4 regions of the Mesorhizobium sp. M0018 genome follow, and region 3 is predicted to be linked to each of the others. Evidence: predicted binding sites of a transcription regulator. Region 3 holds the regulator's gene; each other region holds the start of a gene.
The links. The regulator PhoB, encoded in region 3, activates phosphate uptake and scavenging genes when phosphate is short. The targets are predictions, from matches to a motif close to TGTCATNNANCTGTCAT.

Region 1 (7,753 bases), on a different contig from region 3:
GCGTCGAGCCGTTCCGCGCCTGGTTCACCGGCCGCAAGCGCTTCCAGGCGGCGACCCGGGCAGCGCTGCCGGTGTTCGAGGCGGTCGGCTCGCGCATTCGCATCAATCCGCTGGCGCACTGGACGACATCGGACCAGGCCGGCTACATGCGCGCGCATGCGCTGCGTGAAAACCCGCTGGTCGCCTATGGCTATCTGTCGATCGGCTGTTTCCCATGCACGCAGCCGGTGCAACCGGGCGACGATGCGCGCAGCGGCCGCTGGGCCGGGCACGCCAAGACCGAATGCGGCATCCACTTGTCGGGGCTGGAAAGGTCGCTGACCGACGCATCACTTTAGGGTATATTGATATTCAGCCGGCCTGCAAACGGCGGCTTCCTGCGCTTCCGGCGCTCACGTACCCAAAGTACGCTCAGCTCCGGTTGTCGGAGGCCACGCAGTTTGGTCGCTTCGCGCCCGCCTTCGGCTCGGCCTGACCTGAATCTCACGGTGCACTTTAGAATCTTTGGACTTGGGAATTTTCTTGATGAGCGATTTGATAGCCGAAAACGCCATGCGGCTGTGGACACCGGATGGGTTCCGCGAGGACGAGTGGGTTCATGCCGAAAGCGCCGAGGCGCTGGTCGGCAATGGCCGTTTCATCCTGCCGTTGCAGGCGTTTCTCGGCCTCGATCCGGAGGTGCGGCGGTCGGCGAAGGAGCGCATCGGTGTGCTGCTGCAGCCCGGCGATCAGCTCGAGAAGATCGCAGGCCTGCTCGATCAGCTGTCGCTGGTGGCGCTGGCGTTTCCGGCGTTCAATGACGGCCGCTCGTTCTCCAAGGGCGAATTGCTGCGCAGCCGTTATCATTTTGCAGGCGCTATGCGCGCCACCGGGCAGGTGCTGATCGATCAGTTGCCGCATATGCTGCGCGTCGGCTTCGATGAATTCGAGGTATCGCACCCGGTGCTGCTGAAGCGGCTCGAGCAAGGCCGCACCGGCGGACTTCCGCTGTTCTATCAGCCGGCGGTGAAGCCGGAGGCCAAAGGCCCGAAATATTCCTGGCGGCGGGTGCGCGCCGGCTGATCCGCTCCAGAGGGCCAGAAGCCCTATCTGGTCGGACCACATTCCCGATTCAGCCTTTTATTTTGCGCCTCTCCGCCTTAGGATGGGCCTATTATTTCGCGATCCGAATAAATGTGGCCACAAGGGAGGAACCGGGTATGGCTGGCAAGAAGATATTGATGCTCGTTGGCGAGTTCAGCGAGGAGTACGAGATTTTCGTCTTTGAACAGGCCATGCATGCGGTGGGCCACACCGTCCATGTCGTTTGCCCCGACAAGAAGGCCGGCGATATCCTGAAGACCTCGCTGCACGACTTCGAGGGCCACCAGACCTATACGGAAAAGCTCGGCCACGACTACATCCTCAACAAGACGTTTTCCGAGGTCAATCCGGCCGACTACGATGCCGTCTACGCGGCGGGCGGGCGCGGGCCGGAATATATCCGCATCGACAAGCGCGTGCAGGCGCTGGTGCGGCATTTCCATGAGACGGGAAAACCGATCTTCACCATCTGCCACGGCGTGCAGATCCTGATCGCGGTCGACGGCGTGGTGCGCGGCAGGGAAGTCGCGGCGCTGCAATATTGCGAGCCGGAAGTCACGCTGGCCGGCGGCATCTATATCGATGTTGCGCCGACCGGCGCCCATGTCGACGGCAATCTTGTGTCGGCCAAGGGCTGGCCGGGCCTTGCCGCCTTCATGCGCGAATGCCTGAAAGTGCTGGGCACCGAGATCCGCCAGGGCGAGATCCTGATGCGCGACCAGCGCCGGGCGGCTTAAGCTCGGAATGTGGAGCCCGCCGCACCCCTAACGCATGTCGCGCAAAAGTGTCAGCGGTTTTGCGATAACGGCATGCATAAACGACAACCTAAAGCGCGTCGCATGAGGCCGGTCGAGCGCAACGCGCTTTAGGTGCGGCGGTATGCTTTACACGGCCATCCGCGCTTCGCGGAACGATACCAGCTTGCTGCGACTCTCGTCCCACAGCGCCAGCTTGACGCAGCGCAGGCTGTCGAGGAGTGTGACGCGGCCGATCTCACGCAGCTCCGGATAGTCCCTCAACACTTCCGGAAGCCGGTAGCATGGCACCTTGGCCGAGAGGTGATGCACGTGGTGGACGCCGATATTGCCGGTGATCCAGTTCAGCACCGGCGGCAGGTCGTAATAGGACGAACCGTGCAGGGCAGCGTGCTGGAATTCCCACTCGGAGTCCTTTGTCCACTCCGTCTCCTCGAACTGATGCTGGACATAAAACAGCCAGATGCCGGCCGATCCGGCGAGGATGACGATCGGCAAATGCACGACCAGGAACGCGCCGGGGCCAACGAACCAGATGAGCAGCGCGGCGATGACCGCGATGGCGAGATTGGTCGACATCGACGACACCCAGGGGGTGAAACCGCCCCGCATCATGCCCAAGGGCAGTCTCTGCTCGAAAATGAAGATCCATATCGGGCCAAGGCCAAACATCACCAGCGGATGGCGATAGAGGCGATAGGCGAGCCGGCCCCGCCATGACAGTTGCCGATATTCAGCGACCGTCAGTGTCTTGATGTCGCCGGTGCCGCGCTCGTCGAGATTGCCGGCGCTGGCGTGATGGGTTGCGTGGGCGCGGCGCCAGCAATCGTAGGGCGTCAGCGTCAACACGCCAAGCACGCGGCCGATCCAGTCGTCGGCATAGCGGTTGGCAAAGAAGGAGCCGTGGCCGCAATCGTGCTGGATCATGAAGATACGCACCAGAAAGCCGGCTGCCGGAAGGATGAGGACCAGACCCCACCAATGGCCATAGGCATAAGCGGCCGAGGACAGTGCCCACAGCGTGGCGAAGGGGATGAGGGTGATGGCGAGTTCGACGGCGCTGCGACGCCTGTCGGGCTTTTTATAGCGCGACAGGATCTTCAACCAGGCGCGCTTGCTGTTTGCCACAGCTTCGGGGGAAATCATGTTCATCATGAAACATAGGCGGAGCGGCGCGCTGCCGCAAGGCGGAGATCACGCAAAGTTACTGCGGGTAAATGTCGCGCGATGGCGAGGAATTGCGGCCGCAATCGCAGGTCGCGTTGCTGGCGACGGTGTCTACCGACGGCGCCCGCCTGCGACCACCTTGGCTTCGACGCCGTCCAGGCGGTCGAGCAATTCCTTCAGACGGTCGGGAATATCGGACTCCGTGCGGAAGGCCGGTAAGGTGCGCAGAAAGCGCTTGGTCGCCTCGGTGCCGAGCTGGCGCCGGATATCGGCGGCGAGCCCGTCGCGTTTTTCGCCATTCCTGCGGGGCATCATCCAAAATCCTGTGTCGGCTTCGAAACTCTTCCAAGGGAGGAATGGTTCCCGCATTGTAGTGTCCCGGCAAGCAAAGCCGTCGGGTACGGTAAAGTTTGAATTAAAATCGAAAGGTCTGCGCCGTCCGCCATCAAGCAGCGACAGCGGCTGCAGTATCGCTTGCCCCTTGATTTTTGGCCGCTAAACCTCGATATCGGGCGCAAATCCACACCATTCGAAAATGACGGGAAACGGCGATGAGCGACCAGGCAAAAGACGAACGCGCGCCCGATGAAGCCGAGAAGACCGAGGCTGCCGCGGAGCCAAGGGAAGGTGGCGTCGACGGCGACTATGAGGCGCTTGTGCGGCTTCTGAAGGAAAACGAAGAGCTGAAGGATCGCGCGCTGCGCGTCGCGGCCGACATGGAGAATTTGCGTCGCCGTACCGCGCGGGACGTCCACGATGCGCGCGCCTATGCGGTTGCCAATTTTGCCCGCGACATGCTTTCGGTGTCAGACAATCTGCGCCGTGCGCTGGATGCCATCCCGGAGGAGGCCAAGGCGTCGGGCGATGCCGGCTTCAAGGCGCTGATCGACGGCGTCGAGATCACCGAGCGCGCCATGCTGTCGGCGCTGGAACGCCACGGCGTGAAGAAGCTTGAGCCCGAGGGCGAGAAATTCGATCCGAATTTCCACCAGGCGATGTTCGAGGTGCCCAATCCCGACGTACCGGCCAACACAGTCGTGCAGGTCGTGCAGCCCGGCTATTCGATCGGCGAGCGTGTTCTGCGGCCGGCCATGGTCGGCGTCGCCAAGGGCGGCCCCAAGCATGTCGCAAGCGAAGCGCCGGTGGAGCCGGGGCCGGTCAACGAGCAGGCTGAGAAAGATGCGTAAGTTAGGGGAGTAGGGGAATAGGGCAGTACGGGAGTAGGGCAGTACGGGAGTAGGGAATAGCGCTACGTCGGGTAAAGTAGAGCAATTGCCTACTCGGGCCCTTGCCTTCTCTCCGCCTACTCCCCTACTGCCCTATTCAGGCCGCAAACCGCTGCGCTTCTCCGCCATAATAATTGACGTAGCGGGCACCGATCTCCTTGACCGGCATCACCACGAACACGTCGACCGTCGAGAATTCACGGTCGATGACACAACCGTCGCCGATGCGCGCGCCGACGCGCAGATAGCCCTTGACCAGCGGCGGCATCGCCGCGATCGCCGCCTTGGTGTTGACGGCCTCGATCGGCATCAGATCCATGGAACAATAGCGCCCGGCGACGGCGCGCACGTCCCAGGATGAATTCGTCCGGCAGTGGTGGGCAAGATAGGTCAGCGCCTCGGCATGTGCCGCAGGCACGGTGCCGTGGAACGACGCGCAGCCGGTCATCACGCCGATGCCGTAATGGTTGATGTAGGCCCAGATGCCTTGCCACAGCGCCTCGATGGTGCGCTTCGAGCGGTATTCCGGCAGAACGCAGGAGCGGCCGAGCTCGAGGAAGCGCTGGCCGGGATGCCGCGCGATGAGCTTGGTCAGCTCGAATTCACCTTCGGAATAGAAGCCGCCGGCGGCCGCGGCAATCTCCTGCCGCAGCAGGCGGTAGGTGCCGACGATGCGGCGATGCTCGGGGCCGGAAAGCGAAGTATCGAAGACCAGCAGATGATCGCAGAGGGGATCGAAGCGATCGGCATCGCGGCGGTCCTGCATCTGGAACAGGTCCTTCCTGGCACCAAGCTCGTCGTAGAACACCCGGTAGCGCACTTCCTGCGCGGCAGCGATCTCGGCCTCGTTGCGGGCGAGCCGCACTTCGAGATTGCCGATGCGGCCGAGCGATGCGCCTTTTATGACGGCATCGGCGTTCCGGCCGACGAGCAAAGGCCCGCTGGCGTTCGGCCGAGCATCACATTCCGGCATGACTGTATGCACGAGTGATTCTCCTTCGAGCCATCCCTCTTGGCACGGGGATACGGTGTAGGTGCAACAGGATTGTGACAGTACCGTGATACGGCTCTGCGGGCAATACTTCGTCGGCTGGGCAATCTATCAACCGTCTATGTTGTGCCTCAGGCGGCCGCTTGCCCTTCGACCGCATGAACCAGGGCATCGGGGTCGAGCGGCTTGGTGACGAAGCCGCTGGCACCGTGAGCGAGCACGGCGTGGCGGGTCTTTTCCTGGCTGTCGGCCGACAGCACCATGATCGGCACTGGCGGCACCGCGGTCTCCTCCTCATGGCGGCGGATGGCGGCGATGGCGTCCAGGCCGTCCATGACAGGCATATGCAAGTCCATCAGCACCACGTCGTAACGGTGCTTGTGGCCGGTGCTGATGACCGCCTCGACGGCGGCCTTGCCGTTGCCGACCACTTTCACGCGATGCCCGGCCTTCAGCAGCGTGGCGCGGGCCAGCATGGCGTTGATGTCGTTGTCCTCGGCGATCAGCACCGACAGGCCCTGCTGGCGGGCGCCAATGGCGTGCCCCGCCTGCGCGCCGCGCCTTTGCAGTTGCGGCTCGGCGATGACCGGCGCGTGGCTGGTCAAAAGCACGCGCAGCAATGTCTCGCCGCGCACCGGCCTCGCAAGGAAGGTGGCGTAACCATTGGCACGGAACTCGCCAAGCATGCCACGGTCGGTCGGTGCAATCAGCGTCACTGCCTCGCAATCGGCAAATCCGCTCTGGCGCAGGCGCCTGAGCAGCCTGCCGTCGCTTTGCTCCATGGCAGCATCGATCAGCAGCACGTCGCAGCTCTCGGCGAAAGGGGTGGCCTGGGCTGCGGCGGTGGCCAGATCGACCGTGCCGCCATTGGCGCGAATGGTGCGGGCGAGGGCTTCGGCCTCGACCAGGTTCTTCGACACGATCACGGCATGCCGGCCCGACAGCGCGTCCTGGCGGATCTGCGGCGCCTCGACGGCGGAAATAGCGGGAATCTCGAAGACGAATTCGGACCCCTGGCCAAGCCGGCTCGACACAGAGATAGTGCCGCCCATGGCGGTCACCAGGCGCTTGGAAATGGCGAGACCGAGGCCGGCACCGCCATGCGCACGGGTCGAGGTGCCGTCAGCCTGTTCGAAGTCCGCGAATATGCGCTCCATGTCCTCCTCGCGCAGACCGGGGCCGGTGTCGGTGATGGTGAAGCGGATGCGGTCGGTGGTTTCGGTGCGGACGCGGGCGATGCTTGCCAGGACGCCGCCGCTGTCGGTGAACTTGACGGCGTTGCCGATGAGATTGAGCAGCACCTGCCTGACCCTGCCGGGGTCGGCGGTGATCAGCTGCGGCACGTCGGGTTCGACATGACAGCCGAGGCCGATATCCTTGGCAAAAGCCCGCGCCGCCAAAAGCTCGATGACATTGTCGGCGATCTCGCGCACCGACATCGGCTGCGGTTCGGGATCGAAGCGGCCGGCCTCGATCTTGGAGTAGTCGAGCAGGTCCTCGATCAGCGCCAGCAGCGCGCTGGCCGAGGTCGAGATGGCGCCGACATAGGTCCGCTGCTCGGGCGAAAGGCTGGTGTCGGCGAGAAGCCGGGCCATGCCCATGATGCCGTTCATCGGCGTGCGGATCTCGTGGCTGACGGTGGCGAGGAAGCGCGATTTGGCCTGGCTCGCATATTCGGCCCGCTCGCGGGCGGTGATCAGCGAGGATTCGGCGCGCTTGCGAGCGGTGATGTCGCGGGCGATGGCGCGATGCGAAACGGCGCCGCTGTCCTTGTCGCGCACCGACAGCTCGATCCAAGAGAACCAGCGTGGGCCGTCCGGCGTGCGAATGGCGACGTCGGTGGAACTCAGGCATTCATGGTCGGAAAACGCGGCGTCGGGGACGATGCCGACATCGATGCCTAGTTCGGCCAGGGTCTTGCCGGCAAGGTCGCGCTGGTCGGTTTCGACAAGGTCGGCGAAAACCTTGTTGGCGTAGACAATGTGGCCGTCGCGGTCACGATGGACGACGAGATCGCCGAGTGCATCGATCAGCCCGCGAAAGCGCTCCTCGCTCTCCTGCATCTCCCACATGCGGTCGGCCAGCGTCTCTATTTCGGCGCGGCTGCGGGCGGTCGTGGCATCGAGCAGGGCCACCGCGCGGCGCTCGGTGCGCCTGTTGCGCAGATGCATGGCGAGCCCGGCGATGGCTGTCGCCAAAAGGCCGATAGTGATGAAGATCGGCGCCCCGGTCAGATGCGAAAAGCCTGCCAGCACGACAATGGCGACGAGCGTCAGGAAGGGCAGGCCTTCGCGGTTGGAGGCCGGCAGTTCCGGCGCCAGCGGTGGCGCGGCGACAAGCTGCCGTCCTGGCGCCGCGGGGGCCGTCCCGTCGGCCCGTTCGGCTGGTTCCGCCTCTCTGATGCCGGGTTCCGCAATCATACGGAAATCCTGCCAGACAGAGCTTATCGAAGGTTGTGGTTGATCGCTCGAATTTTACCGGTCGCGCTCTTTTTTTTCCCTTGGGGGCTCACATATCCACCACCACGCGGC
Region 2 (7,753 bases), on a different contig from region 3:
TCGCCGAAAATGTCGCATGGCTCGACATCGCCCGAATTCTGAGCGGACTGGGAATCGGCGTCGGCGCGGGCACCGGCACCGCCTGGCTCGCCGAATTGCTCCCGACCGACGACAAGTCACAGGCGGCGACGATTGCCACCAGCACCAATTTTCTCGGCCTCGGCCTCGGTGCGCTGGGAGCCGGGTTGCTCGCCGAATACGCGCCTTGGCCGCTCAGGCTGACATTCGTCGTCTACCTGGCGATCCTCGCGACTGTAACCCTGCTGGTCTGGCGCACGCGGGAAACCGTTTCGCGGCCGGGGAAACTGGCTGACGTTTCGATGCGGCCGCGCCTTTCCGTGCCCGATGCCATCCGCGCAAATTTCGTTGCGCCGGCGGTGACAGGCTTTGGCGCAATGGCGCTGGTCGGCTTTTATGCAGCACTCGCACCGAGCATTTTGGCGCAGCAACTGCAGGTAACCAACCATGCCGAAGCCGGCGCTCTGTTCTTTGAATTGGCGATCGTGACGGCCGCCACCATTGTAGCGACGGCGCGTCTTTCGAGCCGAGCCGCGATGTTCGCGGCGCTTGCGCTGATGATCCCAACCGTCGCGCTGATTGTTGCGGCGCAGGTCTTCGCCTCGATGACCATAATGATTGCCGGCACCGCCTTGTGCGGCGTGGCGGCAGCGCTCGGCTATCGCGGCGGCTTGCAAGTGGTGAACGAGATCGCGCCGGCGGACCGGCGCGCCGAAGTCGTCTCGGCCTTCTTCATCTGCTGTTTTTGCGGCAACGCGCTGCCGGTCATCGGCATCGGCGTTCTGTCGACGGTGGCAGGTGCGACCGCGGCAAGCGTGGCCTTTGCCGGCATGATTGTCGTCTTTTCCCTGGTCGCTCTCGGGTTTGGCGCGAAATACGCGCGCTGAGCCGACCTTTCAGCCGTTCGGTGTCTCGGGCGAAAGGTGCGCGCGCTGGCGCGGTACGCCGAGGCCGGTATCCGGCGGTTCGCCGGCAGCCGGCCGGCTCTCGATCATGTGCAGGCTGCGCCAGCGGCCGAAGCGATAATAGGCCGCGGCCAGCACGAGCGAGGTTATAGAGCCAGCCGGAAAGCTCCACCACAGAGCTTCCTCGCCGATCACGCTTCGGAAGAAATAGGCGAAGCTGGTGCGCACCAGCAGCACCGAGATCACCAGGATGATCAGCGGCGGCATCACCGCGCCGGTGGCACGCACGGTGGCGAAGAGCACGATGGTGATGCCGAACAGGATGAAGGACCACGACGCGATCTTGTTGATGTGAGTGGCGATGTCGATTGCTGCACTGTCGCTGCCAAGGAAGAGGCTGAGCACCGCGCGATCGAATACGAACAGCAGCGCGACGAGCATCCCGGTGAGCACAAGGTTGAAGCCGACGCCGGAGGTGGCGATGCGTCCAATCCGGTCCCAGCGCCTGGCGCCGACATTTTGCGCCGCCATGGACGACACCGCGGCGCCGATGGCGAGCGCCGGCATCTGGATATAGGTCCAGAGCTGTGCGGCTATGCCGTAGGCAGCCGCGACCTGCGAGCCGTACGAGTTGACCATGCCCATCACCGTCAGCGCCGCGGCCGAAACGACGATCATCTGCAGGCCCATCGGCACGCCCTTGAAGACGACGATGCGCAGCAGCGCCGGGTCCGGCCGCAGCAGAGCGAGATTAGGGCCGGCCAGCCGCAGCGGGTGCTTGCGCGCATAAAGCACGATCAGGATGGCAACCACGCTTACCGTCTGGCCGATCAGCGTCGAGGTGGCCGAGCCGGCGATGCCGAGTTCGGGGAACGGGCCGATGCCGAGGATGAGCAACGGGTTCAAAACGACGTCGAGCATGACGGCCAGCGCCATGAACAGGAAAGGCGTGCGCGAATCGCCGGCGCCGCGCAGCACCGTCATGACGAAGGACAGCAGGTTCATCATCGGCACGGCGAGGAAGATGATGCGCAGATAGGAGCGCGCCAGCGGCAACGCGTCGGCCGGCGTGCCGAGCGCATCGAGGATCGCATCGACCCAGATCCAGCCGCAGACCGCGAACACCACCGAGACGAGGAAGAAGAAGGTGGCGCTGGTTCCGACGATGCGCCGGGCTTCGGGCAGGTCACGAGCGCCGACGGATTGTGCGACCAGGATGGTCGCCGCCATGCCGATGCCGAAGACGGTGCCGAGGATGAGAAACAGCACGAGGTTGGCATTGGACGTGGCGGTCAGCGCCGCTTCACCGAGGAAACGGCCGACCCACACGGCATTTATCGAGCCGTTGAGCGACTGCAGCACATTGGAGCCGAGCACCGGCAGGGCAAACAGCAAAAGGGTGCGCGGGATAGGCCCACTGGTGAGGTCGCCGGTCTGCCGGCGCTGGGGCATGTTGTCGTCCATGGCAGGCAACTCGGCGAAGGCTTGTCTTGAGTCCGCAATGATTGCCGATTTAACGGGAGAGGTCGATGCGGCGCTGCAAATTCCGCCTGGTGTGCCTTGATCTAAGCATTTCTCAAACCTTCCGGAATCGTATATTGATCCCGCACGCGTGGGGCCGCATTTTCCTGGATCTCATGGGTAAGCCGGGGGGCTCATGTCCGATATTCCGTTGTTTTTTGAGCGCCTGAACCGGCGCGCCTTTCTTGGTGCATCCGCTCTGGGCGCGGCCTCCGTGGCTCTTTCGTCGTGCACTACGACGGACGTGGCGGCGCCGGTGCCCGCGGCACCAAGCGATCCGGCTTTCGGCGATGCCGCAAGCATGTATGCCGCGCGCATCGACGAGGGCTATCAACTGCCGGCAATCCCGGTAGCCAAGGTCGATCCGAAATTCGTGCGGCAAATCGTGGCCGACCCGACTGGAGAAAAACCCGGCACGATCGTCGTCGATACTTCCGAGCACTTCCTCTATCTGGTGCGCGACGGCGGCAAGGCAATTCGCTATGGCGTCAGCCTCGGCAAGGCCGGTTTCGGATGGACCGGCAGCGCCGTGGTTCAGGCGAGAAAGAAGTGGCCGGTCTGGACGCCGCCGCCGGAAATGATCCAACGCCGGCCGGAACTGGCGAAATACAAGGACGGCATGCCGCCCGGCCCGCAGAGCCCGCTTGGTGCCCGCGCGCTGTATCTCTTCCGTGACGGCAAGGACACGATGTATAGGCTGCACGGCACGCCGGAGTGGGATTCCATTGGGAAGAACGCTTCCTCCGGCTGTGTGCGCTTCATGAATCAGGACATTATCGACCTCTACAGCCGCGTCGACGGCGTCGCGCCGGTCTTCGTGCGCCCGAACCTGTCGGCCGCCGGGAAGATCGCCGCCGTGTCGAACAGGACGGCCGAGCCGATCGATGCCGGCGTGCCAAAGGACGCGGAGATGTTGAGGTAAGTGCCTTCGACTGGATCGTCAGTCGCAGGTTTTGCAACGCACTAGGACACCGTCCTTGCGCGGGCGAGCCGCAACTGAAGGGCACGACCGCTCAATCGCGCCAGCTCAGGCGGACGCGTTCCGCGCGTCCGCCTGAGTGGGTGCCGCTACTTCTTGGCGAGGCCTGGGAGCGTGACCTGATAGACCAGGAACATGGTGTCGACATCGGCGCCATCCTCGGCCTTGTAGGCCGCGCCGACCTGGAAGCCGTCCTGCGTGAGGAAGTCATTGTCATTGGCGACGAACAGGAAATAGTCGTCGGGCAGCTTTGGATCGAGGACGCTCACCACCGACATCGCCTCCCATTTCTCCGAAAGGTTGTTGCGGTCGTTGGGCGCGCCATTGTGCAACCCGAAGCGGCCGAGCTCGGACTTGTCGTTGATATCGATGAACGGCGTCAGCTTGGCCGGCGTCACCGATGGATCGAGCTCACCCTTGGGTGCCAGTGGCTTGTCCTTGTCGAACTCTGTGCCGGCGATATCGGTTGCCGCCGACACATCGACGACGCTGATCTCGCGATGGAGCGAAGTGTCGCCCTTCAGCCCCTGGCCATTGCCGCTGTCGCGCGCCAGCATCAGGAAGGTCTTGTCCGACAGCGCCACGATTTCACTCTGCGCGGCGATCTTGGTTTTGCCCTTGGCATCGGTGAACACCGGCAGCGGCACGACATATTCATGCGCGAGCTTGAGCTGGCCGGGATCCGAGGCATCGTAGACCAGCGCGCGCGTGTTCTGGCGCGTCGAGGCGGAATCGCCGCCATCCTGCCTTGGGGCCGACTGCAGCACGGCAATCAGGAACTTGTCGTCCGGCGTCAGCGCCATGCCTTCGAGGCCCTGGTTGTTCTGACGGCCGGTTTCGGGATCCTTCGGATCTGGGTCTGCCGCGCCAGGTCCCGGATTGTTGGAAGCAAAGTTTGGCGTCCCGTGACGCATCGGGACAAGCGCCGCCGGCGGCTGCGTTGCCGACATCAGACGCCCATCGGCGGAGAAGCGGTAGATGTTCGGACCGTATTCGTCCGAGATGAACATCGTGCCGTCGGGCAGCCGTGCGATCGCTTCGTCATCGAGCGCGAGCTTGCCGTTGGCTTCGGGCAGGATCGGCATGTCGTCGGTCGCGGCACGCACGCCGTTGAGCGGATCGAGGCCGGTTGCGTCGGTACCCTTGTCGTCGGTCAAAAGCATGGTGTCGGCAAGCGTCGCGGTGAGGCCCGATTGTTCCTGGCCGGTGGCCGGTGCCGCACCCGGCGCGATCGGCGCGAACTCGAGGGCGATCGTGTTGAGGCGCGGACGGTAATCGGTGGTGCCGACGACATTGTAGCCGCGATCCGGCAGCAGCCACAGCGAGCCCTTATAGCCATCGGCGCCACGCGTCCAGCCGGCAGCGTCGATCGACATACCCGAGCCCGAGCCAAACGTCTCGCCGAACTTGTCCTTCTGGCTGGCCGGGATGCGGCCGACACCGACCAGGCCCTTGTTGACGAAGCTGACGCCGCCGACGGTCGCGGCGTTTTCAGCCAAGGCCGGGGTCAAGGCGGTGAACATCGCCAGCGCGACGGCGAGGGACGCGGTTCGGTGCAGGTTTTTCATGGATATCCTCTTTTGAGACAAAGCTGCCGGGATCTGAAAAAGCGCCGCGTGGCATCGAGGATGCCGCGAAAGCCTTCGGAGAAGCGATCTAGGACGCGAACATGATACTTGCGTGACAGTGCCGCGCTCGCTTGTCCCCCATGGTCGCAACTGGCCTGGGTATGGCGAATTCGTCGTCGCCGAGCGAGCAATTAACGACTTTACAAATAATCGTTATAATGTAAAGTTATGACAATGAAAGGTCCCCGATGACTGCCTATCGTTTCGCCACCCGCCTCAATTCCTTTGCCTCGCGGCCACAGTCCGAGTGGCCCGATCTTGTCGGCAAACCGTCCATGCTGCAAATGGCGGCACGTGCGGCGAAGGTTGCGGAGTTGACCGATCTCGACCTCAACTACCCCGACCATGTCGATGAAAAGCCTGCGGAAATAGCGCGCAAACTCGGCGATATCGGGCTTTCCATCAATGGTTTCGCCATGCGCTACTATTCCAATCCGGCTTTCAAGCTCGGCGCCTTCACCAACCCGGATCCTGCCATTCGCCGCGAAGCCATCGACCTGACCAAGGCCGGCATCGACGCCACCCGCGAGGCGGGCGCCAGCCTGATGACCTTGTGGCTCGGGCAGGATGGCTTCGACTATGCCTTCCAGGTGGACTACGCAGCGCTCTGGCAACACGAAATCGATGGCATTCGTGAAGTTGCGGCGCATGATCCGGGCTGCCAAATCAGCCTTGAATACAAACCCAACGAGCCGCGCTCCTACAGCCTGATGCCAGATGCGGCGACTACATTGCTGGCGATCCGCGAGATCGGCCTGCCAAATCTCGGCGTGACGCTCGATTTCGCCCATGTGCTCTATGCCGACGAGCAGCCGGCCTTTGCCGCAGCACTCGTGGCGCGACACAGCAAGCTGCTCGGCGTGCATCTCAACGACGGCTACGCCAAGCGCGACGACGGCCTGATGGTCGGGGCCGTGCATACGCTGCAGACGATCGAGCTGCTCAGGCAGATCCGTCGAGACGGCTATGCCGGCGCCATCTACTTCGACACGTTCCCCGACATGACCGGGCTCGACCCGGTCCACGAATGCGAAGTCAACATCGCGACTGTCAAGCGCATGCTGCGCTTCGTCGATCGGCTGGAAAAGGACAATCGGCTGTCCACTGCCGTCGACCGTCAGGACGCGGTCGCCTCGCAGGCCATCATCCAGGAAGCCATGCTCGGGCCGGACAGCTGAGGCCGGCGGCATAGACCGTTTTTCAACAAGGGAGGAAGATCATGAAATTTCTACTTGCCACCGCTGCCGCTGCCCTGATGGCGCTGTCCATCGGCTCGGCTTTTTCCGCGGACCTCGCGCCGCTCAATTCCGACACCGAGAAGGATCGCATCGACTGGTCGCAGCTCGAGGCCAGGTTCGGTGCGTTCCCCAAGCTGCCCGAGGGTACCAAGGCGGGTGCGGTCTCCAAGACGCTGACCAATGAATACTGGCGCTCGCTGGGAGAGGGCTACAAGTCGTTCGGCGACCGCACCGGCGTGCCCGTCGTCTACCAGGCAGCGCAGAGCGAGGGCGACCAGCTCGGTCAGCTCACCATCGCCGAAGGCCTGGTCACACAGGGCTACAACGTGCTGCTCGTCTCGCCGCAGACCGACTCCAACCTGCAGCCGATCATGGAACAGGCCAAGGCGGCCAACGTGCCGGTGGTCAACGTCAACGACGCGGTCATCCCGCAGGCCGAGCATTATGTCGGTAATGTCCAGCGCGACAACGGCGTGCGCGTCGCCAAATGGTTCATCAAGAACCGGCCGGACGGCGGCAAGGTCGCCATCGTCGAAGGCCAGGCCGGCGTCTACGCCGCCGTCCAGCGCACCGATGGTTTCAAGACAACGATCACCGAGGCCGGCAAGTTCGACGTCGTCGCCAGCGTCCCCGGTAACTGGGATCGCCAGACCTCCTACGACGCGGCCACCAACATCCTGCAACAGCACCCCGATCTGATCGGCTTCTATGCCAACAATGACGGCATGGCGCTGGGCATCGTCGAGGCGGTCAAGGCTGCCGGGCTGCAGGACAAGGTTGCGGTCTTCGGCACCGACGGGATCTCCGACGCCTATGCCTCGATCCGCGCCGGCGAGCTGACCGGCACCGTCGATTCGTTCCCGGTGCTGACCGGCGAGGTGGCGCTGGAATCTGCGCTGCGGCTGGTGGCCGGGCAGAAGCTGCCGCGCGTCGTCGCCACGCCGCAGGCGCTGATCACCAAGGACAATGCCGACCGTTACTCTGGCGCCGGCGACGCCGTGCGCAAGGCGCTGCTCGAGGACGCGGCAGCGGGCCAGTAGAGCAGGGCCGGCAGGTGCCGGCCTTGGGTCGGCACCTTGCCTGGAGAACCGAAGCAATGTCAGCGCGGCTGCAATTCGAGGGCATTTCCAAAGAGTTTCCGGCTGTGCGGGCGCTGAGCGACGTGTCGTTTTCGGTCGGCGCCGGCGAGATCCATGGCCTGCTCGGTGAAAACGGCGCCGGCAAATCGACGCTGCTGCGCATACTGTCAGGCGTCTACCGACCGACGGCGGGAAGCGTGCTGATCGACGGCAAGCCGGTGACGCTGAACAATCCGGTCGCCGCACGCGCCGCGGGCGTGGCGATGATCCATCAGGAATTACAGCAGGTGCCACGCCTCAGCGTCGCCCAGAACATGTTCCTCGGCCATCCGTTGACGCGCGGCGGCGTCTTCGTCGCACGGCGCGAGCAGGAAAGCCGCGCTGC
Region 3 (7,753 bases):
GCGCTTCGGATGCGCCGCTCAAGGGCGACGAGCTTGAAGCGTCCGGACTGGCTCAGTTCCCGATGGTGATGGGCGGCATCGTTCCCGTCGTCAATCTCGAGGGCATCAAGCCGGGCGAGTTGGTTCTCGACGGCCCGACGCTGGCCGACATCTTCCTCGGCAAGATCACGAGCTGGGATGACGAGGCGATCAAGAAGCTCAATCCCGACGTCAAACTGCCTTCGCAGGCGATCGCGGTCGTTCACCGTTCGGATGGTTCGGGCACGACGTTCAACTTCACCTATTACCTCGGCGACGTCAGCGCGGACTGGAAAGAAAAGGTCGGCGTCGACAAGGCCGTGGAATGGCCGGTCGGCATCGGCGCCAAGGGCAATGAGGGCGTTGCCAACAATGTCTCCCAGACCGGCGGCGCGATCGGTTATGTCGAATATGCCTACGCCAAGCAGAACAAGCTCATCCACACCGATATGATCAACAAGGACGGCAAGAAGATCGAGCCCACCGCGGCGGCGTTCTCGGCGGCAGCGGCCAATGCCGACTGGAGCTCGCAGCCGGGCTATGGCGTCATCCTCGCCAACGAGCCGGGCGCCGAGTCCTGGCCGATGACGGCGGCAACGTGGATCCTGCTCTACAAGAAGCCGGATGATGCCGCGACCACCGGCGAAGCGCTCAAATTCTTCGCCTGGGCATACGACAAGGGCGACGAGATGGCCGGCGAGCTGGACTACGTTCCGATGCCCGACAAGGTGGTTGAGAGCGTCAAGGCCATGTGGGCCAAGGAAGTCGTCGGCGACGACGGCAAGCCGCTCTACTCGGCTATGTAATCTCCTCCAGGGAGGGCGTCGACGGCGCCCTCCCTGTTGCCTTTAATCGCGAGGACCCAATGACCATCGCTTCCGATGCCATGCCACCATCTGCAGCAGCCCGGGCCAGGGAAGCTACGGTGCGGCGCTTCGCACTCACAGATGCCATATTTCGCGGACTCACCCGCGCTTCCGCAATCCTTGTGCTGGTCATCCTCGGCGGTGTCGCCATCTCGCTGTTTGCCGGCTCATGGCAGGCGCTGTCGTCGTTCGGTTTTTCTTTCCTGACGACTGAGAGCTGGAATCCCGTTACGGAAAAATTTGGCGCACTGGCGCCGATCTACGGCACCCTGGTGACGGCGGCCATTGCCATCCTGATCGCGGTTCCGATCGGCATCGGCATTGCAATCTTTCTCACCGAGCTCTGCCCGCGCCCGCTCAGGCGCCCGATCGGCATAGCGGTCGAGCTGTTGGCCGGCATTCCTTCGATCATCTACGGGATCTGGGGCCTGTTCGTGTTCGCGCCGTTCCTGCAGACGACGATACAGCCCTTCATCATCAACATCTTCCACGGCGTGCCGGGACTATCCAGCCTTTTCGCCGGCCCTCCTTACGGCATCGGCCTTCTGACCTCGGCGCTGATCCTCGCCATCATGGTGCTGCCCTTCATCACCTCGATCACCAAGGACGTCTTCGATACGGTGCCGGCGGTGCTGAAGGAATCGGCCTATGGCATCGGTTGCACGACCTGGGAAGTGACCCGGCGCGTGGTCATTCCCTATACCCGCATCGGCATCATGGGCGGCGTCATGCTTGGCCTCGGCCGGGCGCTCGGCGAGACCATGGCGGTGACCTTCGTCATCGGCAACGCACATCGCATCAGTGCCTCCCTGTTCGCGCCGGGCACGACGATCTCGGCGACCATCGCCAATGAATTCACCGAGGCCGACGGCGACCTCTACACCTCCTCGCTGGTTTCGCTCGGCCTGATCCTCTTCGTCATCACCTTCCTGATCCTCGCCGCCGCCCGCTATATGCTGATGCGGATCGACGCCCGTACGGGAGCCTGACCGATGTCGACATCCTCATCGCTCCACAGCCGCCGCAAAGCCAGGAATTCGGTGATGATGGCGCTTTGCGTCGTCGCCGCCGGCATCGGGCTTGCCTGGCTGGCGCTCATTCTCGGCGCGTTGGTCTATAAGGGCACAGCCGGGCTTTCGCTCGCGGTCTTCACCGAGATGACGCCACCACCGGGCGAGGCCGGCGGCCTGCTCAATGCCATCGCGGGCAGCCTGCTGATGACGATCATCGCCGTTGTCGTCGGCACGCCGGTCGGCGTGCTGGCGGGAACCTACATGGCCGAGTATGGACGCTTTTCGCGCATCACCACCGTCGTCCGCTTCATCAACGACATCCTGTTGTCGGCGCCGTCGATCATCATAGGCTTGTTTGTCTATGAGCTGATGGTGCGGCCAATGGGACATTTCTCGGCCATTGCCGGCGCCGTTGCGCTTGCCATCCTGGTCATTCCGGTGGTCGTGCGCACCACTGAAGACATGCTCAACCTGGTGCCGAACGCGTTGCGTGAAGCCGGTGCCGCGATCGGCGCGCCGCGCTGGGTGGTGATCCGTTCGGTCGCCTACCGCGCCGCATTGTCCGGCATCGTCACCGGCATATTGCTGGCGATAGCACGCATTTCCGGCGAGACGGCGCCGCTGCTCTTCACCGCGCTCAACAACCAGTTCTGGAGCAGCAATATCAACGCGCCGATGGCCAGCCTGCCGGTGACCATCTTCCAGTTCGCTCTCAGCCCTTACGAGGAATGGCAGCAACTGGCGTGGACCGGCGCACTCATAATCACCCTGACGGTTCTGGGCTTGAGCATCCTCGCCCGCAGCCTTACCGGACGCAGAGAGGACAGATGACACAGATGTTGTCCCCAGACATGACGATGGCCGAAACGGTCGCCGAGAAGACGAAGATCGAGGTCAAGAACCTCAACTTCTACTACGGCCAGAGCAAGGCGCTGAAGGACATCAGTCTGTCGCTGCCCGAGCGCAGCGTCACGGCCTTCATCGGCCCTTCGGGCTGCGGGAAATCGACGCTGCTGCGTGTGTTCAACCGCATCTATGAGCTCTACCCAAAACAGACGGCCGAGGGCCAGGTGCTGCTCGACGGCAAGAACATTCTCGACCGGTCGCAGGATCTCAACCTCCTCAGGACCAAGATCGGCATGGTGTTCCAGAAGCCGACGCCGTTCCCGATGTCGATCTACGAGAACATCGCCTTCGGCGTCAGGCTTTACGAGAACCTCGGCAAGTCCGAGATGGACGGCCGCGTCGAACAGGCGTTGAAGCGCGCCGCGCTGTGGAGCGAGGTCAAGGACAAGCTCAACGCCAGCGGCTTGAGCCTGTCCGGCGGCCAGCAGCAGCGGCTCTGTATCGCCCGCACCGTGGCGGTGAAGCCGGAAGTCATTCTGCTCGACGAACCGGCTTCGGCGCTCGACCCGCTGTCGACTGCCAAGATCGAGGAACTGATCGACGAATTGCAAGCCGACTACACGATCGTCATCGTCACCCACAACATGCAGCAAGCGGCGCGCGTGTCGCGCCAGACGGCCTTCATGTATCTGGGTGAACTGGTCGAGTTCGACCGGACCGAGAAGATATTCACGTCGCCCCGCGAGAAGCGCACGCAGGACTACATCACTGGCCGCTTCGGCTGAGCCGTTCCGATCATGCATATGAGGACAGGACCATGGGCGAACACACAGTCGCTTCTTTCGACGAGGATCTCGAGCAGATCAGCAAGCTGATCCGCGACATGGCCGACCTCGCCGGTTCGATGGTCGGCGGGGCGACCAAGGCGCTGTTGAATTCCGACAACGTGCTGGCGCAACGCGTCGTTTCCGACGACGCCATCATGGATGCGCGTCAACGCGAACTGGACGACCGCGCCATCACCCTGATCGCCAAACGCCAGCCGATGGCCCACGATCTTCGCCATGTGGTCGGAGCGATCCGCATGGCGGGCGACCTCGAACGCATCGGCGACCTTGCCAAGAATATCGCCAAGCGCGTGAGTGCGGTCGGCCTCAGCGCCACGCCGCGGGACCTGTCGCATTCCATCGACGCGATGGCGCAGCTGGTTCTCATCCAGGTGCAGGGTGTCATCGAGGAATATGCTGCAGGCGATGCGGCCGCGTTGGCCAAGCTGCGTGCCGCCGACGAGCGCATCGACGTCAAATACACGTCCGTGTTCCGCGAGCTGTTGACCTACATGATGGAAGATCCGCGCAACATCACCGCTTGCACGCACCTGCTGTTCTGCGCCAAGAATCTGGAGCGGATCGGCGACCATGTCACCAACATCGCCGAAAATGCGTATTATGTGCTGACCGGCGAGCAATTGCCGGTCAATCGTCCGAAGCAGGACGAAACGACAATGTCCGCACCGGTGACATGATGGGGGTGCCCAGCCGATGATCGCACCACGCATAATGGTGGTGGAGGACGAGGAGCCGTTGGGTGTGCTGCTCCGCTACAATCTCGAATCCGAAGGCTACCAGGTCGAGGTGGTGACACGCGGCGACGAAGCCGAGATCCGTTTGCAGGAGAATGTGCCCGACCTTTTGGTGCTCGACTGGATGATACCAGCGGTTTCCGGCATCGAGCTCTGTCGTCGGTTGCGGGTGCGCCCCGAAACCGAGCGGCTGCCGATCATCATGCTGACCGCGCGCGGCGAGGAGAGCGACCGGGTGCGCGGTCTTTCGACCGGCGCCGACGACTATCTGGTCAAGCCGTTTTCGACACCGGAATTCATGGCCAGGGTCAAGGCGCTGCTGCGGCGCGCCAAGCCGGAAGTGCTGTCCAGCGTGCTGAAGGTCGGCGACATCGTGCTCGATCGCGAATCGCACAGGGTCTATCGCAAGAAGAGCGAAATCAGGCTCGGGCCGACCGAATTCCGGCTGCTCGAGTTCATGATGCGGCATCCGGGCCGTGTCTTCTCGCGCAGCCAGTTACTCGATAATGTCTGGGGGGAGACAATCTACATCGACGAACGCACCGTCGACGTGCATGTCGGGCGGCTGCGCAAAGCCGTCAACAACGGCCGGATGCCGGATGTCATCCGCACCATCCGCGGCGCCGGCTATGCGATCAGGGAAGATTGACCCGCCTGGTCAGGCTACGTTCTTTCTGACGCTGGGCCTCATTTGCGCGCCCGGCGCGAAAATCTCCTGGTCGACGAAGCTTAACGCCCGCATCGCGCAGCCTTCGCGGATCAGAGGCAATTCGTTCGGCTCTGTATCGAAGGAGATCGAGCCTGAATGCTGGCCGCCGGCGGTCTGGGCGATTGCCTTCCGCAAGGCCGGCTCGATCAGATCGAAGGCGGCGGCACTGGCGCCGACCATCGCGACCGGTGCCGGATCGATCAGCGCGAACAGCGAGCCGAGACCGAAACCCAGCGCTTCGCCGGCCTTGCGGTAGGCCTCGCGTTCCGGCCCATCTTTCTCGCGCGCCCGGGCCGCCAGTGCGCGCATGTCGGCGTCGCTGACGTCGGCGACCGGTTCGCTGTCTTCGCTCATCTGCCTGGCGTTGCGCCAGATGGCGTAGTTGCCGGCATACGCCTCGATGCAGCCGCGCCGCCCGCAACGGCAGAGCGCGCCGCCCGGACGATGGATCATGTGGCCAAATTCGCCGCCCGAGGAATGCGTCCCGGTGAACAGTTCGCCCTTCAGCACCAGCCCCATGCCGATGCCATGCGAAAGCAGGATGGCGATGAAGTCATCGCGATAGCGATCCGGATTGCGCCAGCGCAAAGCCACCGCCATCATGTTGCAGTCGTTCTCCACCGTTGCCGGGATGCCGAATTCGTCCTCCAGCATGTCGGCAAAGGCGATGTCGGTCTGCGGCGTGATCGGCGACCACAGCATGGCGCGTGCAGGGGAGTCGGTAATGCCCTGAATCGCCAGGGCGATGCGGGCGACACTGCGGACGTCAAGATCTGGATCCTGCAGCCGGCGCCGGACGATGGCCATGCATTCACGGATCAGCTCGTCGCGCGGCATAGTCAGCGTGTCCAGCCGGCGCTGTTCCTCGGCGACCACCTGTCCCGTATAGTCGATAATGGCGGCCGAAAGGAAATTCAGCGACAACACCACGGTCAGCACCGCCGCCGCTTCCGGGTTGAGGGCGAGGCCGACTTGCGGACGACCGCGTTTCAACGAAACGGGCTCACTTGGCTTGCTCTCGGCGAGGATGCCTTCCCGTATCAGGTCGGAAGAAATCGCCGATATGGTCGAATGACTGAGGCCGGTGGTAGCTGCGATCTCAGTACGCGATGGCTGGCCGGCCCGGCGCACCGCCGAGATCACGATCGCCCGGTTGCGCCGGCGCAAATCGTCATGGCGGATTCCGACCGACATTGTTTTGCTTTCCTCCCGGTTGCCGCGGCCGCTCATGAACCGGAAGCCGTCGGTAATGTCCGACAAATAGTGTCGGATGAGGCAAATAGTGTCAGATGCAGGTGGCGCTGTCATCGTTTATTCCGACGCTCGAAAAAACTCGCAGAGTCATCAAAATCCATCAGAATCGATGTTGACAGCAGCCGGAGATCGGGCCAGTATTTTTTCGAGGCTCGAAAAAATTAGAGCTTCTAAGCTGGTCTTTGAGCCAATTGGTCACGCCGTACGCGGCGCAGGGAGGATATGATGAAGAAATTCACGACCGCCATTCTGGCGGGTGTCGCCATGACGCTGGCGCTGGCGTCGGTGGCGCAGGCTAAAGACAAGGTCATCGGCGTTTCCTGGTCGAACTTCCAGGAAGAGCGCTGGAAGACCGACGAGGCCGCAATGAAGGCGGCCATCGAGGCCGCAGGCGACAAGTATATTTCCGCCGACGCACAGTCCAACCCCGGCAAGCAGCTCACCGACGTCGAGAGCCTGATCTCGCAGGGCGCCACCGCACTGATCATCCTGGCGCAGGACGCCTCGGCCATCGGGCCGGCCGTGCAAAAGGCGCTGGACGAAGGTATTCCGGTTGTCGGCTACGACCGGCTGATCGAGAACAAGGACGTCTTTTACCTGACCTTCGACAACAAGGAAGTCGGCCGCATGCAGGCCCGGGAAGTCTTCAAGGTGAAGCCGGAAGGCAACTATGTCTTCATCAAGGGTTCGGGTTCCGATCCGAATGCCGATTTCCTGTTTGCCGGTTCGATGGAGGTGCTGAAGGCGGCAATAGACAGCGGCAAGATCAAGAATGTCGGCGAGGCCTATACCGACGGCTGGCTGCCGGCCAACGCTCAGAAGAACATGGAACAGTTCCTGACCGCCAACGACAACAAGGTCGATGCCGTGGTCGCGGCCAATGACGGCACTGCCGGCGGCGTCGTCGCCGCGCTGACAGCGCAAGGGCTGGCCGGATCGGTTCCGGTTTCGGGCCAGGACGGCGACCACGCCGCGCTGAACCGCATCGCGCTCGGCACACAGACCGTGTCGGTGTGGAAGGATGCGCGCGAGCTCGGCAAGAATGCCGCCGAGATCGCCTCGCAGCTGGCCGACGGCAAGCAGATGACCGACATTGCCGGCGTGAAGGATTTCACCACGCCCGGCGGCAATACCGTCAAGTCGCTGTTCCTGACCCCGGTCGCCATCACCAAGGACAACCTCAACGTCGTCATCGACGCCGGCTGGATCAAGAAAGAAGAGGTCTGCGCCGGCGTGACGGCTGGCACTGTTGCAGTCTGCAACTGAGCCGACGTTTCCGAGAAGTCCGAACGCCGCGGCCGCTCGCCGCGGCGTTTTTCAACAAGAGTTGTTTTTCCGCTTCCGGCGGATAACTTCTAGGCTGCTTCCGGCATCCGCGGCAGACGGCAACCCGGCGGGAGAAACATCATGACCGACACGACGTCCAACACGCCGGTCGACAGCACGGCAGACCGGGCACGGGAAT
Region 4 (7,753 bases), on a different contig from region 3:
CTGGGCAATCATCTTTTTCGGCGGCCTCGCAGCCTCCATCCTGCCGCCGATCTTCGGCCAGAAGATCGGTCCCGGCCGCTATCGCTGGCTGGGCATGACCTTCGAGCCAAACCGGCGGTCGTCCGGCGGCTGGTCGGGAGGTTCCGGCGGGGGATGGTCGTCGGGTTCAAGCGGTGGCGGGTTTTCCGGCGGCGGCGGTTCGTCCGGCGGCGGCGGCTCCTCGGGAAGTTGGTGACGAGATGACAAGACACGCCATCAGCCCGGTGGAATCCGGCCGTTTCATCAAAATGATCGGCACCGCGCTGTTGGCCATGGCGGTGCTGCTGGTCGGCTTCGCGGCGCTCGCCGCCGCACTGCCGGCGCTGACCGGACGGGTCGTCGACAATGCCGGCATCATCGATGCCGCGACCGAGGCGGCGCTGACGCAGAAGCTTGCCGAGTTCGAGACCAAAGGGTCCGACCAGATCGTCGTCGCGACCATCCCCAGCCTCGACGGCGAGGAGATCGAGCCTTACGCCAACCGGCTGTTCCGCGCCTGGAGACTCGGCCAGGCGAAGGAGAACAACGGCGTCCTGCTTCTGGTGGCGCCGAACGACCGCAAGATGCGCATCGAAGTCGGCTATGGGCTTGAAGGCACGCTGACCGACCTGCACACCAAGCTGATCATCGAAAACGACATGGTGCCGGCCTTCCGTGCCGGCGATTTCTCAGGCGGCATCAGCAAGGCCGTCGACGACATGATCATGGTGCTGGAAGGCAATCCCGAAGAACTGGAGGCGCGCGGCAAGCGCAATCCGGCGAATGACAATCCTGTCGATCCCATCTTCATGCTGTTCATCGTCCTGTGGGCGACGATGTTCTTCGGCGGCTTGGCAATGGCGTTCCTGCCGCCGATCTTCGGCACGAAGCTGTCGCCGGGCGTGTACAAGTGGCTGGGCATGACGTTCCGCTACGGCCGTGGGCCAGCTTCGTCATCTTCCGGCGGCGGTAGCTGGACGTCCGGGACCTCGTCAGGCAGTGGCTGGTCGTCTGGAAGTTCCGGCAGCGGTTGGTCGTCCGGAAGTTCGGGCGGCGGGATTTCAGGCGGCGGCGGCTCGTCCGGCGGCGGCGGTTCTTCAGGAAGCTGGTGAGACATCAATCATGGCAACACGACCGATCAGCCCCGAGGATCATGAGCGCATCGCCGATGCGATCCGCGCTGCCGAATCAAAGACCGACGGCGAGATCTACTGCGTCGTGGCGCATGCCAGCGACAGCTATTTCTTCCCGGCCGCTTTCATGGCGATGCTCAGCATGCTCGTCGTCAGCCTCGCCGTCGGTTACGGGCTGGAAGCCTGGTGGCTGTCGATCCGCTTGCCGCATTTCGTCATCGCCGAGCTTCTGGCGCTTGCCAGTGTGCTCATCCTGTTGTGGGCATTGCCGGCATTGCGCATCCATTTGGTGCCGAGGCGGCTGCGCTACCAGGCCGCCCACGCCAATGCGATGAAGCAGTTCCTCGCCCGCAACGTCCACCGCACCACGGCGCGCACTGGCGTGCTGGTGTTCGTCTCGATTGCCGAGCGCTACGCCGAGGTGGTCGCCGACAGCGGCATCGATTCTCGTGTCGGCCAGCATGTCTGGGACGGTGTCGTCCGCGACCTTACGGCGCATGCCGGCGACGATCGGCTTGCCGAGGGGTTCGTCAAGGCGATCCAAGCAGTCGGTGGGGTACTGGCCGAGCATTTTCCGGTCTCGACCGGCGACAGCAACGAACTGGACGACCATCTGGTCGAGATTTGATCTCGCCAAAAGCGGTTTCGCAGCGTCTCAAGGACGCACCGTCCGGCTGTGTGAAAGCATCGCGGCGGTTGACCGGACTCTTGCAATCGGGCGCGGCGGGTTTATGGTTAACCAATCATGAATACGCTGAGCATCGACATCAGGAAAGCCGAACCGCGCGATGCAGCCGCCATCGCCGACGTGCATCTCGAGGCTTGGCGCGGCGCCTATTCGGGCATCATCCCGCACCGCACGCTGACATCGATGATCAACCGCCGCGGCGCCGACTGGTGGGCGAATGCCATTCGCCGCGCTGCCACCGTCCTGGTCGTCGAAATCGGCGGCAAAATTGCCGGCTATGCGACGATCGGCAAGAACCGCGCCCGCGAACTCAGGCAGCAGGGCGAGATCTACGAACTTTACCTGCGGCCGGAATATCAAGGCATCGGGCTCGGCAGCCGGCTGTTCTCGGCCGCGCGGGCACGGCTGGCCGACCATGGCCTGAAAGGCATGGTGGTCTGGGCGCTGGAAGACAATCAGAACGCACTTGCCTTCTATGCCGGCGCCGGTGGCCGCGATGTTGCCGAAGGCGTCGAGATCTTCGAGCAGAAGGCGCTGAAGAAGGTCGCTTTCGTCTGGGAATGACGGCCAGCGCATGATCCGGCCGGTTTTCGGTTAGGACGATCTCCCCGTACCATTCGCCGCATTGCACCATTCGCCGTCGCCCGCTATCGATCTGCAATCGAGAGAGGGATAAAGCGATGCGTATCGAAGCGATTGCCAGCGGAAAGAACCCGCCCGAGGACGTCAACGTCATAATCGAGGTGCCGATCGGCGGCGAGCCGATCAAGTACGAGATGGACAAGGAGGCCGGCACGCTGTTCGTCGACCGCTTCCTGCACACTTCGATGCGCTATCCCGGCAATTACGGTTTCGTACCACACACGCTGTCGGGCGACGGTGACCCGATCGACGTATTGGTCTGCAACACGCGCGCGCTGGTGCCAGGCTGCGTCATCAATGTGCGGCCGATCGGCGTGCTGGTGATGGAGGACAATGCCGGCCAGGACGAGAAGGTGATCGCGGTGCCTTCGCCCAAGCTGACCTTGCGCTACGAGGACGTCCACGAATACACGCAATTGCCCGACATTACCCGCCAGCAAGTGCAGCACTTTTTCGAGCACTACAAGGATCTCGAACCCGGCAAATGGGTCAAGATCGAAGGCTGGTACGATGCGGCCTATGCCAAGAAGATGATCGTCGAGGCAATCGAGCGGGCCAGGCGCAAGTAATTGTCGGGCAAATAATCAGTTGTCGACGCGGCCGAAAGCGGGCGCGTCGCCAAGCACCTCACGCTTGTCCTTGCCGCAGGCGAAGGTGCGTGCCTTCTCGTCGGCAAGCTTGCGCGCCTGATCGTTGGCGGCGGGATTGCCGGTGGCGAGCACAAGGCCGATCGTGCAGCCTTCGTGGGCGTCAGGCTGGGCAACCTTGGCCACAATCAGCACTTCCGTCGACTTGTTCTCGCCCTCGCTATCGCTGATCGAGCGACGATGGATGACGGCGAACGGAATGGCAGTTTTGCCGTTGGTTTCGATACGCCACTCGACCTTGGGTCCAGCCGAATTGAGACCGGAAAAGCTTTCCCAGACCGTGGTCATGTCGCCAGGTGGAAAGCCGTAGAACAGCGATTCCCGCGCGTCGTCGTAGGAAACCAGCACCGGGTAGCCGCGGTAGCCCGAACAGGCGAGATCGGCCCAGTCGCCGTCGCCTTCTTCCGCTTGGGCATAGGTGACGCAGTCCTTCTCCCAATCGAGATCGGTATAGACGCTGGATATGTCGCCGGCCCGGGCCGCCTGGCAGAAACCGGCGAGGGCAAGCGGGATCAAGAGAGCGCGCATGGCGGAACAACTCAGTTCGGGGGGCGCAGCGTACCGTCAAATTTAGCAGCAGCCTAGAGGAAGTCAGGCTGCGCACAGTGGTCTGGCAAAACGGAACACTATTTCTTCAAACTTGCCTCTATCAGAAGATCGGCGTTGCGGGCCACCGACTGCGCCGGTCCGCCGGCACCGAACAGCTGGCCGCTAATATAGGCGCCCTCGATCAGCAGCAGCAGCCCGTCGCCCAGCGTCTCGGCGTCGCCGGCGCCCATCGCCGCCGCCATGGCGCGCAGGCGGCGGCGCAGTTCCTGCTTGTTGGCCTCACTCACGACGCGGGCCGGATGGCCATGTTCGGGATATTCGACCGCGGCATTGGTCATGCCGCAGCCGCGATAGTCGGGCCTTTGCGTACGCTTGCCGACACGCGTCAGGAAGGCGACGATCTGCGCGCGCGGATCGCCGGGATGGGCATCCACCGCCTCGTCGAAACGCTCCCAGAATTCGAGGTCATAGTGCCGGAGGTAGGATGCGGCCAGCTCGTCCTTGGACGGAAAGCTGCGGTAGAGGCTGGGTTTGGTGACGCCGGCACGCCGCACGATCTCGTCGACGCCGATCGCCCTGATGCCTTGCCGGTAGAACAGATCGCGCGCCACCTGGAGAATCCGTTCGGCGGCGCGAGGCGGCGGTGCGTCATTGGCCTTGATCGTTGGTTCAATGCTTTTCATGCCTGGTCTGCCGATTAGCTGGTTGACAATGTTACCGGTCGGTACGTATGTTTCGCGCTCCTGCAACGTACCGGTCAGTAACATGATAGCTCAATCCCGCCCGTTTGGCCAGCGCTACGCTTTCGTCGTGGTCGCCGTCATCTTCCTTTGCCTGCTGATCGCAGCGGGCCTGCGTTCGGCGCCGGCAGTCATGATGCTGCCGCTGGAGAACAGTTTCGGCTGGCGGCGCGACGTGGTGTCGCTGGCGGCGGCCACCGGCATCTTCCTCTATGGCCTGACCGGGCCGTTTGCCGCGGCGCTGATGGAGCGGATCGGGCTGCGCCGCACCTTGCTTGCCGCGCTGCTCTTGATGTCGGGATCGACCGCGCTCAGCCTGTTGATGACCAAACCGTGGCATCTGCTCCTCACCTGGGGCGTGTTTTCCGGCGTCAGCTCGGGCGCCGTCGCCACCGTGCTCGGCGCGACCATCGTCAACCGCTGGTTCAAGACCAATCGCGGCTTGGTGATGGGGCTGATGTCGGCGTCCAGTGCCACCGGGCTGCTGGTCTTCCTGCCGCTGCTCGCCTCGCTCGCCCAGTCGGGCGGCTGGAAGCCGGTCGCCATCGCCATTGCCGTGGCCACCGCCTGCCTGGTGCCGCTGGTCTATATGCTGGTGCCGGAGCGCCCGGCGTCGATCGGCATGGTCCGCTATGGCGCCGATGCCGACGACGTGCCGCCGGTGCCGCCAGCCTCGCAAGGCAATTTCCTTTCGCATACATTGAGCACGCTGCGCCGCGCCGCCGGCACGCGCGTCTTCTGGTATCTGTTCGCCACCTTCTTCGTTTGCGGCTTCACCACCAACGGGTTGGTCGGCACGCATCTGATCGCCTTTTGCGGCGATATGGGCATCGGCGAAGTGCAGGCCGCAGGCCTGCTGTCGATGATGGGCATCTTCGACCTGATCGGCACGACGCTGTCGGGCTGGCTCACCGACCGTTTCGACCCGCGCAAGCTGCTCGGCGTCTATTACGGCATTCGCGGCCTGTCGCTGATCTATCTGCCCTATTCCGGCTTCTCGGCGACCAGCCTGATCATCTTCGCGGTGTTTTACGGACTGGACTGGATCGCCACGGTGCCGCCGACGCTCAGGCTTTCCAACGAGGCGTTCGGCGACCGCAGCGGGCCGATCGTCTTCGGCTGGATCGTCGCCGGCCATCAGGTTGGCGCCGCGACAGCGGCCTTCTTCGGCGGCACCATGCGCGAGCTGCAAGGCAATTACGAGCTTGCCTTCCTGATCGCCGGTATGACGGCAATAGCCGCCGCCTGCATCTCGCTGCTGATCAACACCAGCCGCCCGGCGTTTGATCCGGAACCGCAGGCGGCGTAGGGCGCAATCGGCCGTGCTAATCTCCCCCCTTGAGGGGGAGATGGCCGCGAAGCGGACAGAGGGGGTCGGTCCAACGGGGCTCGGCCCCTTATCGCAGGCGCAAGAGGTCGGTGCTCCATCCGAGACGACCCTCTCTGTCGCCTTCGGCGACATCTCCCCCTCGAGGGGGAGATTCGCCAGCCTGTTCACTGTTATCAAACCTTCATCGTTTCGAAATGTGCCTGAAACATTGAAGCTGGAGCTTGGCGGCGACGTTCAACGCCATCCAGGAGACAGCCATGAACAAGATTTCGATGACGCGGCGCGCTTTCGTCACGTCGGCCAGCGCCGTTGGCCTGGTCGGCGCCTCGGGCCTCGCCCTCCCCTATTACTCGCGCGCCAATCAGCGCCCGGCTTTCACCCATGGCATCCAGTCCGGCGACGTCGACGCCACCAGCGGCATGGTCTGGACACGCACCGACCGGCCGTCGCGCGTCATGTTCGAGGTGTCGCCGACCGAAAGCTTCACCAATGCCGTCCGCCTCGCGCCGCTCGATACCTCGCCGGCCAGCGATTATACGGTGAAGCGGCTGCTTACCGATCTCGCCTCCGACCAGGACATCTTCTACCGCATGGTCGCGGCCGATCTTGCCGACATCAACGCCGTTTCCGAGCCGGTCGTCGGCCGCTTCCGCACGGCACCTGCCTCGAAGCGCGACATTCGCTTTGCCTGGTCGGGCGACACCGCCGGCCAAGGTTGGGGCATCGACGAGACCGGCATGAAGACCTACGCCACCATTGCCAAGCACACGCCCGACTTCTTCCTGCATTCGGGCGATACGATCTATGCCGATGGTGCGATGAAGGACGAGGTCGACCTGCCCAACGGCGGCAAGTGGAAAAACAAAGTGCTGATCGACGAGAAGCGCAAGGTTGCCGAGACGCTGGACGAATACCGGGCGCAGTGGAAATACAACATGATGGACAGGCATGTGCTGGCGCTCAGCGCCATCTGTCCGACCTTCTATCAGTGGGATGACCACGAGGTGCTGAACAACTGGTCGGACTCGAAGGACCTGAGCGCCGACGATCGCTACACTGAAAAATCCATCCATGTGCTGGCGGCACGTGCGGCGCGCGCCTTCCACGAAATGACGACGATCCGTTACGAGCCGTCGGAGCCCGGCCGCGTCTACCGCAAGATCGCCTATGGTCCGCTGCTCGACGTGTTCTTCCTCGACATGCGTTCCTACCGCGGCCCCAACGGTCCGGATATGCAGGAGACGATGACGCCGCAATCGCGCATCCTCGGTGAACAGCAGATCAAGTGGCTGAAGCGTGAACTGGCGAATTCCAACGCAACCTGGAAAATCATCGCCGCCGACATGCCGCTCGGCCTCGTCGTCTGGAACGACGGCACCAAGAAGGTAGGGGCCGAGGCGGTCAGCAATGGCGACAATGGCCCGGCCAAAGGGCGTGAGCTGGAAATTGCCGACCTTCTTCGCTATATAAAGAATGCGGGTATCAGCAACACTGTCTGGCTCACCGCAGACGTGCATTATACAGCCGCGCATTACTACAATCCGGACAAGGCGCAGTTCCAGGACTTCGATCCGTTTTGGGAATTCGTTTCGGGTCCGATCCATTCCGGGACGTTCGGGCCTAATGGTTTCGATATGACATTCGGCCCGGAGCTGAAGTTCATAAAGGCACCAACTGCCGAACAGGGTCAAAACCTGGCGCCTTCGGCCGGCCTGCAGTTCTTCGGGCTCGTCGAGATCGATGGCGCCACCGAACAGTTGACGGTGCGGCTGATGGATCGCGACGACAGCGAACTCTACAAGGTCACGCTTGATCCGGTGCGGTCGGCGTGAGCGACGGCGCCACTACCCTCGGGCCAGCCCGAGGGTAGGAACGTATATCAATCGGGATAGCAGACGACGGGAATGTTGGGCCAGACGGCGCTGTCGCATCCGGCATTTTGCTGCCGCTGCTTGAAGGCGGCGCTGACCGGCCCGGTCACCACCGGATCGACGCCATCGGGAGCA

Region 1: the regulator PhoB is predicted to act here: its motif matches at 5,268-5,284, upstream of olsB (l-ornithine N(alpha)-acyltransferase).
Region 2: the regulator PhoB is predicted to act here: its motif matches at 5,093-5,109, upstream of NKJ81_RS02650 (esterase-like activity of phytase family protein).
Region 4: the regulator PhoB is predicted to act here: its motif matches at 5,916-5,932, upstream of NKJ81_RS15285 (alkaline phosphatase D family protein).

Annotation. Positions count from the first base shown of each region.
Region 1 is NZ_JAMYVL010000001.1:364,654-372,406, reverse strand. Features, by position in the region: gene NKJ81_RS01815 (phosphoadenylyl-sulfate reductase) at 1-338, shown strand, start outside; gene NKJ81_RS01810 (DUF934 domain-containing protein) at 526-1,062, shown strand; gene NKJ81_RS01805 (DJ-1/PfpI family protein) at 1,200-1,820, shown strand; gene NKJ81_RS01800 (fatty acid desaturase) at 1,968-2,990, opposite strand; gene NKJ81_RS01795 (hypothetical protein) at 3,117-3,320, opposite strand; gene grpE (nucleotide exchange factor GrpE) at 3,557-4,192, shown strand; gene olsB (l-ornithine N(alpha)-acyltransferase) at 4,329-5,204, opposite strand; gene NKJ81_RS01780 (PAS domain-containing hybrid sensor histidine kinase/response regulator) at 5,354-7,642, opposite strand; gene acuI (acrylyl-CoA reductase (NADPH)) at 7,731-7,753, opposite strand, start outside.
Region 2 is NZ_JAMYVL010000002.1:79,118-86,870, forward strand. Features, by position in the region: gene NKJ81_RS02635 (MFS transporter) at 1-905, shown strand, start outside; gene NKJ81_RS02640 (MATE family efflux transporter) at 915-2,387, opposite strand; gene NKJ81_RS02645 (L,D-transpeptidase) at 2,581-3,366, shown strand; gene NKJ81_RS02650 (esterase-like activity of phytase family protein) at 3,513-4,991, opposite strand; gene NKJ81_RS02655 (TIM barrel protein) at 5,240-6,229, shown strand; gene NKJ81_RS02660 (sugar ABC transporter substrate-binding protein) at 6,271-7,329, shown strand; gene NKJ81_RS02665 (sugar ABC transporter ATP-binding protein) at 7,386-7,753, shown strand, end outside.
Region 3 is NZ_JAMYVL010000005.1:152,870-160,622, reverse strand. Features, by position in the region: gene pstS (phosphate ABC transporter substrate-binding protein PstS) at 1-824, shown strand, start outside; gene pstC (phosphate ABC transporter permease subunit PstC) at 884-1,873, shown strand; gene pstA (phosphate ABC transporter permease PstA) at 1,877-2,728, shown strand; gene pstB (phosphate ABC transporter ATP-binding protein PstB) at 2,725-3,528, shown strand; gene phoU (phosphate signaling complex protein PhoU) at 3,561-4,268, shown strand; gene phoB (phosphate regulon transcriptional regulator PhoB) at 4,285-4,974, shown strand; gene NKJ81_RS09155 (ROK family protein) at 4,984-6,228, opposite strand; gene xylF (D-xylose ABC transporter substrate-binding protein) at 6,514-7,554, shown strand; gene NKJ81_RS09145 (sugar ABC transporter permease) at 7,696-7,753, shown strand, end outside.
Region 4 is NZ_JAMYVL010000009.1:167,446-175,198, forward strand. Features, by position in the region: gene NKJ81_RS15245 (TPM domain-containing protein) at 1-235, shown strand, start outside; gene NKJ81_RS15250 (TPM domain-containing protein) at 288-1,130, shown strand; gene NKJ81_RS15255 (TPM domain-containing protein) at 1,141-1,779, shown strand; gene NKJ81_RS15260 (GNAT family N-acetyltransferase) at 1,897-2,403, shown strand; gene ppa (inorganic diphosphatase) at 2,520-3,050, shown strand; gene NKJ81_RS15270 (hypothetical protein) at 3,066-3,656, opposite strand; gene NKJ81_RS15275 (TetR/AcrR family transcriptional regulator) at 3,755-4,360, opposite strand; gene NKJ81_RS15280 (MFS transporter) at 4,443-5,726, shown strand; gene NKJ81_RS15285 (alkaline phosphatase D family protein) at 6,005-7,579, shown strand; gene NKJ81_RS15290 (hypothetical protein) at 7,627-7,753, opposite strand, start outside.